Regions from separate parts of the Neobacillus sp. B4I6 genome, predicted to be linked through region 2. Evidence: predicted binding sites of a transcription regulator. Region 2 holds the regulator's gene; each other region holds the start of a gene.

The links. The regulator Rex, encoded in region 2, represses fermentation and respiration genes when NADH is low (regulators of the CRP and FNR family bind a similar motif). The targets are predictions, from matches to a motif close to TTGTGAAATATTTCACAA.
Region 1: a site for Rex is predicted at 1,328-1,345, ahead of QF028_RS09800 (polyhydroxyalkanoic acid synthase subunit PhaR). Genes of this name have one in related genera too.
Region 3: a site for Rex is predicted at 1,443-1,460, ahead of QF028_RS19760 (TIGR04053 family radical SAM/SPASM domain-containing protein). Genes of this name have one in related genera too.
Region 4: a site for Rex is predicted at 1,543-1,560, ahead of QF028_RS18925 (hemerythrin domain-containing protein). Genes of this name have one in related genera too.

Annotation. Positions count from the first base shown of each region.
Region 1 is NZ_JBNPWB010000002.1:1,557,390-1,560,567, forward strand. It holds gene QF028_RS09795 (3-oxoacyl-ACP reductase) at 1-731, opposite strand, end outside; gene QF028_RS09800 (polyhydroxyalkanoic acid synthase subunit PhaR) at 820-1,224, opposite strand; gene fabG (3-oxoacyl-[acyl-carrier-protein] reductase) at 1,547-2,281, shown strand; gene QF028_RS09810 (acetyl-CoA C-acetyltransferase) at 2,745-3,178, shown strand, end outside.
Region 2 is NZ_JBNPWB010000002.1:4,964,648-4,967,825, reverse strand. It holds gene QF028_RS26620 (ABC-F family ATP-binding cassette domain-containing protein) at 1-937, opposite strand, end outside; gene moaC (cyclic pyranopterin monophosphate synthase MoaC) at 1,116-1,613, shown strand; gene QF028_RS26610 (redox-sensing transcriptional repressor Rex) at 1,650-2,306, shown strand; gene QF028_RS26605 (NAD(P)-dependent malic enzyme) at 2,466-3,178, shown strand, end outside.
Region 3 is NZ_JBNPWB010000002.1:3,567,176-3,570,353, forward strand. It holds gene QF028_RS19755 (Crp/Fnr family transcriptional regulator) at 1-157, shown strand, start outside; gene QF028_RS19760 (TIGR04053 family radical SAM/SPASM domain-containing protein) at 239-1,363, opposite strand; gene QF028_RS19765 (metal-sulfur cluster assembly factor) at 1,762-2,070, opposite strand; gene QF028_RS19770 (Cof-type HAD-IIB family hydrolase) at 2,349-3,164, shown strand.
Region 4 is NZ_JBNPWB010000002.1:3,407,506-3,410,683, reverse strand. It holds gene QF028_RS18940 (FAD-dependent oxidoreductase) at 1-636, shown strand, start outside; gene QF028_RS18935 (ferredoxin family protein) at 636-920, shown strand; gene QF028_RS18930 (hypothetical protein) at 1,060-1,407, opposite strand; gene QF028_RS18925 (hemerythrin domain-containing protein) at 1,620-2,144, shown strand; gene QF028_RS18920 (MFS transporter) at 2,171-3,178, opposite strand, start outside.

The DNA of each region.
Region 1 (3,178 bases), 3.4 Mb from region 2:
CCACCGTTAATATTTAATTGCTGACCAGTAATATAGTCACCATCTTTACATAGGAAAACAACACCACGAGCGATTTCTTCTGGTTTGCCTAGGCGTTTTTGTGGTACTTTTTCAACGATTCCTGCAAGAACTTTTTCAGGAATGGCTTGGACCATCTCGGTTCCAATAAATCCTGGGCAAATCGCATTAACTGTTACTTTACTTCTAGCAAGTTCAAGAGCGAGAGATTTAGTGTATCCAATTAGTCCTGCTTTTGCGGCAGCATAGTTGGTTTGTCCAAACCCGCCTGCTTGACCGATAATGGACGAAATGTTGATGATGCGGCCAGCATCTGATTCAAGAAGATAAGGTAATGCTGCAGATGTATTGTTGTAAACACTGTTTAAATTAACATCAATTACTTTTCTCCAATCTTCTTCTTTCAATTTTTTGAACGTGCTGTCTCTTGTAATTCCTGCATTATTAATCAGGATATCTAATTTACCATAATGGTTGATGGTTTCTTGTACAAGGTATGCTGCTTCATTACTTTCAGAAACATCTGCTTGAACAGCGTAAGCTTCTCCGCCAATTTCATTTATTTCTGCGACTACTTTATCTGCTAGTTCTTTACGAATATTATAGTTAATGACAACTTTCGCACCATTTTTAGCCAGTTCCAATGCAATTGATGCACCGATTCCTCTGCTGCCGCCTGTTACGATTGCTACTTTATCTTTTAATTCTGTCATTCTTTTCCACTCCCAATATATAGTAGTTGTTGTTGTTGTTGTTATGCCAAAAATTTTACATTTACATTTACATTTATGTAATGCGTTTCTATTTCTTGGTTTCTACTGGTGTTTTTAACACATTAAGGATTTGGTTCAATTTTTGATCTAAATTCTTCATATCCTTTTTTAAATTCGACAATTCTGTTTTAAATGACTCTTGGTCTTGGTTATCCAAGTTCTCTTCTAATCTTTCTTCTAAATCATCTACTTTTGCATCAACATTGACAATCAGCGAAGAAATGTTAGCAATGTCATTTCGAGTTGGTACATTCATAAATTCTAAATATTTTACCGTTGACTCATCAATCATTTTTTTTAATTGAAGATTCATCTCCAATACCTGTCCCATGCCTTGAGAAGGGAAATCATTGCTTACTTTCTCATCGAATAACTTACTGGAGTGTGAATAAAGATCCTTCCACATTTCATAAAAATTAAAGTCTGTGCTCATTTTTTTCCTCCTACATTTGTTTTGTTGACCTATCCATCATACTAACTTCATCGAAATTTTAAAAGGTGAAAGATTAAAAATTATTAAAATACATTTCATCATTTTTTGACAAATTTCTCACTTTCTTGCGAATTGTAAAGTATTTTAACAAGAGTGATAATTAGCTATAATCCATCATAATATGGGTAAAAATGGATTTAATTTCGTCCAAAGCCTAGTTTCATCGCCACTTTTTTGTTTTGGATTTCTTTTCTCATTTGCCTAGGGATGCTGATGTTGTGCAGAGGTCTATTCTGAAAAGAAAAAAACGAGGTGATATATTATGGAGTTTAGTAAAAAGGTTGTGTTAATCACAGGTGGTGCACAGGGGATTGGAAAAGAAACGGCTAAACAATTTCTCCAAGAGGGTGCAAACGTCGTCATCTGTGATTATGATGAGTCGGCTGGTAAATCTGCATTAGAAGAATTGAATCATGAAAAAGTAGAATTTTATAAAGTCGATGTAACGGACAGCACCCAGATAGAAGAAATGGTTCAATCCACAATAGGTAAGCATGGCCGAATCGATATCTTAATTAACAATGCCGGAATTACACTTGATGGTTTTTTAACAAAGATGGAGGAATCGGATTGGGAAAGAGTCATTTCTGTCAATCTATCAGGTGTTTTTAAATGCACGAAGGCTGTAGCTCCTAATATGTTAAAGCAGGGGTCGGGCGTTATTCTTAACGCATCTTCCGTCGTTGGTTTATATGGGAATATTGGTCAAACAAATTATGCCGCGACAAAGGCGGGCGTCATTGGGCTGACGAAAAGCTGGGCAAAAGAATTTGGCCCTAAGGGGATCCGAGTCAATGCAGTTGCTCCAGGTTTCATTGAAACAGGTATGACTGCAGCGGTGCCAGATAAGGTGCTTCAATTTATGAAGGAAAAGACTCCGCTTAGGAAGCTTGGCAAACCAGAAGATATTGCCGCAGCATATGTATTCTTGGCTTCGGATAAGGCGAATTATATTAACGGAACCATCTTAAGTGTGGATGGCGGATTAGTTATTTAGACAATATAGCTGCAAATTGAGGGAGAAAATAATTATTTTCTCTCTTTTTGGTTTATTATGGTAACCACTATTACTAAATTGCTATATTACAATATATGGAGGTTCGGTCATATTCTTATCGTTCATTTATTTGTTCAAATGCCAAGTTAGGATAAACTTGAAAATTATTCTACAAAACATGTCAATTTACACTAAAGTTCGACAGAATTTTTTTGCCTGTTTTATTAATATTTTCAATCGATGTAATTACACCTTTTACTTAACCAATAGTGGATTTTCTAGGCCTTTTTTAAAGGGGATAAACGTTGAATATGTCAGGTTAAGATCTTAATACTTTTATAGCGATAAATAAAAAAACTCTGAATTTGTCGAATAGTTTGTCACGAAAAATACCGCGAAATGTAGTAAAATTTGTGAGGAATTATTATTTGAATACATAAATCACTTTTTGGGGGAAATCAGAATGACTGTAAATGAAGTTGTAATTGTAAGCGCAGTAAGGACAGCAATTGGTAGTTTTTTAGGGAGTTTAGAAAATGTTTCGGCTGTACAGTTAGGTTCTACTGTAATTAAAGCAGCTATTCAAAAAGCTGGAATTAATCCTAATGATGTAGATGAAGTGATTATGGGGAATGTTTTACAAGCAGGAGCTGGACAAAATCCGGCAAGACAAGCTTCTCTTGCTGCAGGTATTCCTCAAGAGGCACCAGCATTGACAATTAATAAGGTCTGTGGATCAGGATTAAAGGCTGTTCACTTGGCAACACAAGCGATTCTTGCTGGAGAGGCAGAAGTGGTTGTTGCAGGCGGTATGGAGAATATGAGTCAAGCTCCACATCTGTTAAAAGGCGGACGAAATGGATTTAAAATGGGCGATCAGAAAATTTTAGACAGTAT
Region 2 (3,178 bases):
ACTTTTCATCGCCTAATGGACGATCCATCATCTCCATCTTTTCTAGCTTTTTACGACGGCTTTGGGCACGTTTAGTCGTCGAAGCGCGCGCTAAATTCCGGTTGATAAAGTCTTGGAGATCAGCGACCTCTTGCTGTTGTTTTTCGAAAAGCTTTAAATCACGCTCATAATTTGCGGCCTTTTGATCAAGGTAAGAACTATAGTTGCCTGTAAACCTTTGGATTTGCTTACGGGATACTTCATAAACTTGAGTAACAACTTTATCTAAAAAATAGCGGTCATGGGAAACGATCAAAATCGCCCCATGATAACTTTGTAAATATTGCTCCAGCCAGGAAAGCGTATCAATATCAAGGTGGTTTGTGGGCTCATCCAATATTAAGATATCAGGCTTGGTTAACAAAAGTTTACCAAGGGCAAGACGGGTTTTCTGCCCGCCGCTTAAACTAGATATCATCAAGGATTTGTCATGGAAATTTAACCCATGAAGGACAGAGCGCATCTCTGCCTCATATTGATACCCTCCCTGTTCTTTAAATTTCACCTGAAGATGATCGTACTCTTTTAGGATTCTTTCGTACCTTCCACCGTCTTCAAAAACAAGAGGATCAGCCATTTGTTCTTCAAGAGTGCGGAGTTGTTTTTCCATTAATCGCAGCGGTTCAAAAACCGTCAGCATTTCATCCCATATGGATAATGATGATTCTAACCCCGTATTTTGAGCTAAATAGCCAATTGTCACTTCTTTCGGCTTGATAATTTCTCCGCCATCATGCGACAAGTGTCCGGCAATAATCTTCAATAATGTCGATTTTCCCGCCCCATTGCGTCCAACAAGAGCAACACGGTCCCGAGTTTGTAATTCGAGCTTAATATTCGATAAAATAAGGTCAGCACCATAATATTTTTGTAATTGATTAACCTGTAGCAAAATCATTCTCATTCACCTCTATTACATAGGATTAGTGTACCTTATTCCCGGTATGTCGGCAATAAACTGCTCGCCATATTAGCGGAGTAAGGGTCCTAAATCGTCAAGAAATGTAATATTTAGTTCAAAGTTTCACACACATATAAGGTAAAATAGTGTATGATTTGATGGGAGGATTTTTTATATGGCAGAATTTACGCATTTTAATGAAGAAGGCAGAGCAAAAATGGTCGACGTCAGTGATAAGCCGGAAACGGCACGTACGGCGCTTGCTCATTCCAGCATTACCGTTAGTAAAGAAATTTATGATAAAATAACTAATAATGAGATGAAGAAGGGCGATGTCTTAGCAGTGGCCCAGGTAGCAGCTGTCATGGCAGCAAAGAAGACATGGGATTTGATTCCAATGTGCCATCCGATTCCATTATCAGGTGTTAATATTTCTTTCTCTTGGGAACAGGATAAGGATGAGAACTATCAATTATATATTGCTGCAGCCGTTAAAACGAAGGGGAGCACAGGCGTAGAAATGGAAGCGTTAACAGCGGCATCCGCATGTGCCTTAACAGTTTATGATATGTGTAAAGCCGTTGATAAAGGTATGGTAATTGGACCGACGTATCTTGTCGAAAAAACGGGCGGTAAAAACGGTGATTTTAAAAGAGATGAAAGAGTTAAATAAATTTTTAACTAAACCATTCATGGGGTGTGGGAGATTATGAGTAATGAAACAACGAAAATACCACAGGCGACAGCAAAACGGCTGCCCCTCTATTATCGATTTCTAAAAAACCTGCATAGTTCCGGCAAGCAAAGGGTCTCTTCAGCGGAATTGAGTGAAGCAGTAAAGGTAGACTCAGCAACGATTCGCCGCGACTTTTCCTATTTCGGTGCGTTAGGGAAAAAGGGCTATGGGTATAATGTTAATTACTTAATATCCTTCTTTCGTAAGACCTTAGATCAGGATGAATTAACTAAGGTTGCCTTAATAGGAGTCGGAAATCTTGGCACTGCCTTTTTAAACTATAACTTTTTAAAAAATAATAACACAAAAATAGAATGCGCCTTCGATGTGGATCCCGACAAAATGGGAACCATGATTCGCGAGGTACCCGTTCATCCTATGGATGATTTAGAGAAGGTTTTATCAGAAACTAATATTTCAGTGGCGATATTAACGGTTCCGGCTCCTGCCGCACAAATGATAACCGATCGACTGGTCAAAGCGAATGTAAAAGGAATCTTAAATTTCACTCCAGCAAGGTTAAATGTTCCACCATTAATAAGGGTCCATCATATTGACTTGGCAGTGGAGCTTCAATCGCTAGTCTACTTTTTAAAGCATTATCCAACGGTGGAAATAGATGAAGAATAATTAGTTAAAAAGGCTTTCCACAAAATTTGTGGAAGGCCTTTTGTATGATTAAATCCCTGCTTTTTTTAATTACATAATCTATAAAAATACTTTCTTATGCACTAAGATGTAGGTAGATGAAATGCAAGCGGTTACTAACCGGGAAGTGGGGGAAATTCAATGTCAATTTTACGAGATGAAGCATTAAAAATGCACAAGGAACACCAAGGCAAGGTTGGGATTTATTCTAAGGTGGCAGTACATAATGCAAAAGATTTAAGCCTAGCGTATTCACCAGGTGTGGCAGAGCCATGTTTGGACATTTATGCAGACGAAAATAAAGTTTATGATTATACCTCGAAGGGCAATCTTGTCGCAGTTGTATCCAATGGGACAGCAGTCCTGGGGCTTGGAAATATTGGACCAAAAGCTGCGATGCCTGTGATGGAAGGAAAGGCCGTGTTATTCAAATCGTTCGCAGATGTTGACGCCTTTCCCATCTGCTTGGCCACCACTGACACAGACCAGATCGTAGAAACCGTCAAGCTGCTAGAACCAACATTTGGCGGAGTGAACTTGGAGGATATTGCTGCGCCGCAATGCTTTGAAATTGAAGACCGCCTCCGCAAAGCCTGCGAGATTCCTGTTTTTCATGATGACCAGCATGGAACTGCGATTGTAACAGCCGCTGGTCTAATCAACGCGTTAAAATTAGCGGATAAAAAAATTGAAGATATACGTGTTGCAGTAAACGGAGCAGGTTCAGCTGGAGTAGCGATTGTTAAGCTCCTGCTGCATATGGGCGTGAAGGATGTTATTTTATGTGATACAAAAGGAATTATTTATGAAGGCCGTCCGTTCGGAATGAATCGATTCAAAGATGAAATGGCGCA
Region 3 (3,178 bases), 1.4 Mb from region 2:
TACTTCACGTGAGAGTACAAACCGTATACTTAGTGAACTAAAAAAAGATAAAATCATTTCAGTTAAAAAAGGAAAGATCTCAATATTGGATTTACAATACTTAAAAAATGAAATCGACTGTGAAAATTGTTCTGCCGTTTATTGCAGTATCGAATAGGCTGGCCTTTACTTATTGCAGTTATCAATATACGCAAGGCTGTCTCACTATAATGAGGCAGCCTTTTATTATCGGTTTTAATTACTGTTCTTGCTTTTCTCTTAATGATTTAGGAATATAGACGCAGAATGGCTCGCTTTCTAAATAATCTCCAGTCATTGCATAAGCTCTAGACCTTGATCCCCCGCAAACATAACGGAATTCACAGATACCACATTTCCCTTTAAAAAGATCTGGGTTTCTTAGTGATTGGAAAATTGGTGATTCACGATAAATTTCAGCTAATGGCGTTTCCCGAATATTACCAGCTTTAACGGGTAATAGTCCGCTTGGATATACATCGCCAATATGGGAGATGAAAACAAAACCATTACCATCATTAACACCTTTTGGTGCTCGCCCTAAACCATCGATAGACCCTGTTAATCCTTTTTCTGTTAATGCGCTTAAATACTCAATCTCATCTGTTGTTTCCTTCGCTTCGCGCATTTTTTGTTGAATCACAACACGTCTGTAGTGCATGGCTTCTGTTGTTTTGATATCAAAAGACACGCGCTTACTTAAATCATATAGCCATCTGAATACTTTTTCATGTTGAACTGGAGAAATCATATCTGATTGTTGACCTCTTCCTGTTGGCACTAGAAAAAAGACACTCCATAACACACATTCTAAATCTTCAACCATTTTTGCCATTTCATCAAGGTAGTCAATATTGTAACGGGAAATCACCGTATTAATCTGAATGGGTAATCCAACTTCATGCAAATATTTTATTTTTTCCATGGTAAGGTCAAATGATCCAGCTGTTCCTCTAAAATGGTCATGAATCTCAGCCCTAGGACCATCAATACTAAATGCCCAGCGAGCAAGACCTACTTCTTTTGCTTTTTCAATTGCTTCCTTTGTTACATTTGGTGTCGCGCTTGGGGTCATTGATACCCGTACGCCTTTTTCAACTGCATATTTCGCAATATCAAAAACATCTTCTCTCATCAGTGGGTCTCCGCCAGTAAAAACAAGCATCGGATTGTTCATTTCATATATTTGATCAATTAGATTTTTTCCTTCTTCAAAAGATAATTCACGTGGATCCCTTTTATACTGTGCATCGGCACGGCAGTGCAGACACTTTAATTGACAAGCTCTAGTGAGTTCCCATATTACGATAAAAGGGTCTTTATTAAAATCTCGGCTAATAGCCATATGAAACGCCTCCTAATAACGGCTATTCAAATCCAACAGCCTTATTAATCTGTATTATAAAGGTGTTTATATTTGAAAAAAGTGAACTATCTCACATTCTGTAAGCTAGATATGTCTGAATCGTGAAGAATAAGAAAAGCGTAAGCGCCCGGGGTAGCGGCGTAAGGACTGGAGCACTTTGACTGAGATAAAGGAAACACGGAGAGCGTTAGCGATCCGATGTTGACTTATCGTAGGGAAAAGGGCGAAGTACACTAGCCGCTGGGCCCTGGAGCTAGACAGTTATCTAAGTTCAAATTTTTCAACTTTCTTATTTTGAAATAAAAAAACAGCAGAAAATCTGCTGTTTCTAAAAAATACGCTTATTTTACTGAGAGTTCAAAAGCATCTAATTAAGCTTAGCGAATTCCTAATGCGATTTTCGCATAACGTGACATCATTTCTTTATTCCATGGAGGATTAAAAACAATATTTACTTCTACTTCTTTGATTTCCGGAATGTCAGCCAATGCCCGTTTAACCTGGTCAACAATTGTTCCAGCAAGTGGGCAGCCCATTGAAGTTAACGTCATTGTAATCGTTACGTTTCCTTCTTCATCCATTTCAGCATTATATACTAATCCTAAATTAACAATATCTACCCCTAGTTCAGGGTCAATTACTAGTTCTAAGGCACCCATGATATTTTCTTTTAGTTCTTCATTCATGTTTGATCCACTCCTTCATTATCTTTGTCCCACTCTATTATAGCAAATTATCAAGCATACCAAGATTGAGACTTAGTTAAAAAAAGTATTTAGTTTTTTTATATCATTTGGTGTGAATTTTTTTACAGTTTAGATATAAAATTGTTAACATAGTAAATATAGGAATTAATAATTCCACTAAGTATTAAATTCATAATTGCAGTGTAACATGTATATAAATTTTTTCCTAAAGCGACGCACTTTATTAGCGATGAAAATTATAATTAGAAGGAGTTATTATGACAGATAGACACTTAATTGCATTAGATTTGGATGGGACATTATTAAAAGATGATAAAACGATATCATTAAAAACACACGGAATTATTAAAAAAGCAAGAGAACAAGGTCATATCGTTATGATTGCAACAGGAAGGCCTTATCGTTCCAGTGAGATGTACTATCGGGAATTGGATTTGGACACTCCGATTGTCAATTTCAATGGAGCATTTATGCATCACCCTCGAAAACCTGACTGGGGATTTTATCATGAACCTCTTGATATAAAGGTTGCAAAAGAAATTGTGGAAGCGTGCAGAAGTTTCCACTTCCATAATATAATTGCCGAAGTAATCGATGATGTTTACTTCCATTACCATGATGAAAAGCTGTTAGATATTTTCAACTTTGGCAATCCAAAAATCACTACGGGAGACCTGGCAAATTATCTAAATGATTCACCCACGAGTTTATTAATTCATACGGAGGAGGATCAATTAAAGATAATTCGCGAACACTTATCGGCTGTCCATGCAGAAGTTATCGATCATCGCAGCTGGGCCGCTCCATGGCATGTGGTTGAAATTATAAAGGTTGGCTTAAGTAAGGCCGTGGGGTTAAAAAAGGCTTCTGATTATTATGGTATTCCCGCTGAGAGAATTATTGCGTTTGGCGATGAAGACAACGACCTTGAAATGCTTGAATATGCTGGGCATGGGATTGCCATGGGAAATGCAATCGACAAAGCGAAAAATATTGCTAATGACGTCACTTTAAGTAACGAAGAAGATGGTGTTGCTCAATATTTGGCGGATTTGTTAAATATAAAATATTAACACCCATTTCGCCA
Region 4 (3,178 bases), 1.6 Mb from region 2:
AATCTAGGAACCGCTTTTGTTTACACGAATAAAGAGAGCTTGAATATCGGAGTTGGTACAACACTATCGAGCATGATAAAAGCGAAAATCAAGCCATATGAGCTTCTAGACTACTTAAAAACTCACCCCATGGTCAAGCCAATGCTTGCTGGTGGGGAATCTGCTGAGTATCTTGCTCATCTTATTCCTGAAGGTGGTTATCGTTCGGTACCGAAAGTAGCTGGTAATGGTGTTATAGTCGTCGGTGATGCAGCACAGCTAGTAAATGCCATTCATCGTGAAGGTTCGAACATGGCGATGTCATCAGGAAAGATGGCTGCTGAAGCCGTAGTTCAGGCACATAAAAGTGGGGACTTCAGTGAATCAAGCTTAAATAGCTACCGTGACGCGCTTAATAGTAGTTTCATAATGAAGGATTTAGAGAAGTACAAGGATGCGGCACATACGTTTGAGAAATACCCACAATACTTTAATGAATATGTTCCAATGATGAATAAAGCGATGAGCAAGTTCTTTACAGTTGATGGGACTCCAAAGCGTGAAAAACAAAAACAAATAATGAAGAGTGTAACTGCGGAAAGAGGAACAATTAGAGTATTGCAAGATATCTATCGTGCTTGGAAGGCGGTGAAATAATGTCAACGAAGAATATCGAGGAAAAACAGTATCTGCTCCGTTTTAAGTGTGATACAAAGTCTCATTTGACCGTGATGGATCATGACGTATGCATGACAAAATGTCCCGATAAAATTTGTACAGTATTTTGCCCAGCGGAGGTTTATAAGTGGGAAGGAACACGGATGCAGGTTGGCTATGAAGGATGCCATGAATGTGGAAGCTGCCGGATCGGCTGCCCATACCAGAACATTAAATGGGAATATCCAAAAGGCGGACACGGGATTGTATTCCGTTTAGCGTAAATTGGATATAAAAAAGGAGCTGTTTGCGATTTATGCAAACAGCTCCTTTATTTATGTAGATATTTTAATAATACTATATGTGGGTTATTTCACAAGTGATGGTAAAAAAAGGTGAAGCAGAAGGTAAGTTTTTAGGGGGTTAGCTTATTTTCTCTAGTATGGTAGCTGAGGAAAGTTTATCGTTTTTGCTGGCTGTGACAAGCGAAGATGCAAATGAGTTCGCATGATCCATTAACTCCATACTCGGTGAGCAATAATATGGTTTTTTCCAATTGAAATCACCTTCACTATCGGCAGGATATATACTTACTTTCCAATGATAGTATATTTTTGACTGTGGGAGCTGCACCCCTTCTACGGCAATAAGCCAATGTGTCGAAGGTGAGTTAGGGTAGTATGCTGCGGATTCCTGTAAGGAAACTAGATCATTTACACCAATGGGTATTAATGCCTTTTGATAAAAGTCATGATAATTTGGGGTTTTCATATTTTTTCCCTCCCTTTTATGTTCTATCTCTATTATATGAAACATTTAAACTTTTTTTGTGTGATAAATGTTAAAATTTTTAAAAAAATTAACGAGTTTTCATGAAACTGACAAAAATTCATAACCTAATTGTAATTGTGACCTATGTCACTACATTAATTAATGGTTGATTTTATACTTGAAGCAATAGAATGAGATAGAGGTGATTGTTGATGAGTGGCAGTATGAGTGCTCTTGGTGGAATGCCCCAAGCTGAACTAAGTAAAGGACTTAAGCAATTAAAAAGTGAACATCCCCCGTTATTAGGACAATTAGAAGGATTGTATGATCTAACACAAAAAATTTATCACGAAATAGATGTAGAAACTAACTTTGCTGCATTAATTACAAAAGTAAAAGAATTTAAAGCAGCATTGGACCCTCATTCAGAAAGAGAAGAAGGCGTTCTTTTTCCTATGATGGGTGTATATATCGGGACGACATCTGGACCAATAGCTGTTATGGAATATGAACATGACCAGGCAAAAGCAAATATTGGAGAATTTCTTGGAAAAGCAGAAAGTGGTCTTATATCTACGGAAGAAACGAAAAAAACAGCTGAACTAATTCAAAATGCCTACTTTATCTTAACAGAGCATTTCTCCAAAGAGGAAAATGTTTTGTTCCCAATGGCTGAAAGAATGCTTACAGAAGAGGAAAAGGAAGAATTATACCGTAAAATCCAAGACATAAAATAAAGGATGGGCTCCTGGCCCATCCTATTTTACTTTTGATTCCATTCTTTAACCTTTTGGTCAGTTGGAAGGAGAAACGCAATTAAGCCTAGAATCGGAAGTACACCGAGCCATGTAATCATCGACTGTAATCCAATCCAGTCTGCAATATAACCAAGTCCTACAGAACCAATTGCACCCATTCCAAACGCAAGTCCTACTGTTAAACCAGACATCATCCCAATTTTCCCCGGGACTAATTCCTGTGCATATACTACCGTTACAGAAAAACTAGTCATTAAAATAAACCCAGTAAGTATTAAGAAAATAAATGCCAACGTTGGTGGTACCTGTGGAATTAAAATTGAAAAAGGAATCGTTGCTAACATTGAAAAGGAAATGATTGTTTTTTTACCAAAACGATCTGAAAGAGGACCTCCAAAAAAAGTACCGACGGCACCGGAAACTAAAAAAGCGAACAGGAATAATTGTGATTGCTTAATCGTAAGGGCATATTCTTTTATCGAATAAAAGGTATAAAAGTTGGTAATTCCAGAAGAATACCAAGTCCTTGCAAAAATTAATAATAAAATCAATGCTAAGGTATTTTTTACCTCTTTAGTTATTGCTACATTGTTAGATGAGCTAGATTTCGTTTTCTTTAGTATATTTGGGGAAGCTATCAACCTGTGATTATACCAATTTGCAATATAAATTAATAAAATCACAGCTAGTGCTGCCACAATCGTAAACCAGGATGCACCAATCTGCCCCAAAGGAACCAATATTAGTGCAGTTATCAGTGGAGCCAATGCTTGACCCGTGTTTCCACCGACCTGATAAATCGACTGTGCCAGCCCGCGTCGATTTCCTGCAGCCATATACGCAACCCGGGAACCTTCCGGGTGAAATACTGCTGAACCAAGACCGATGAAAAGGACTGACAAGACAATTAGTCCAAAGTTTGAAGCAAACCCTAATCCAAGAATACCGACTAACGTGAAAGTCAGTCCGATCGGCAGTGCGAAAGGCATTGGTTTCTTGTCAGTTATGTAGCC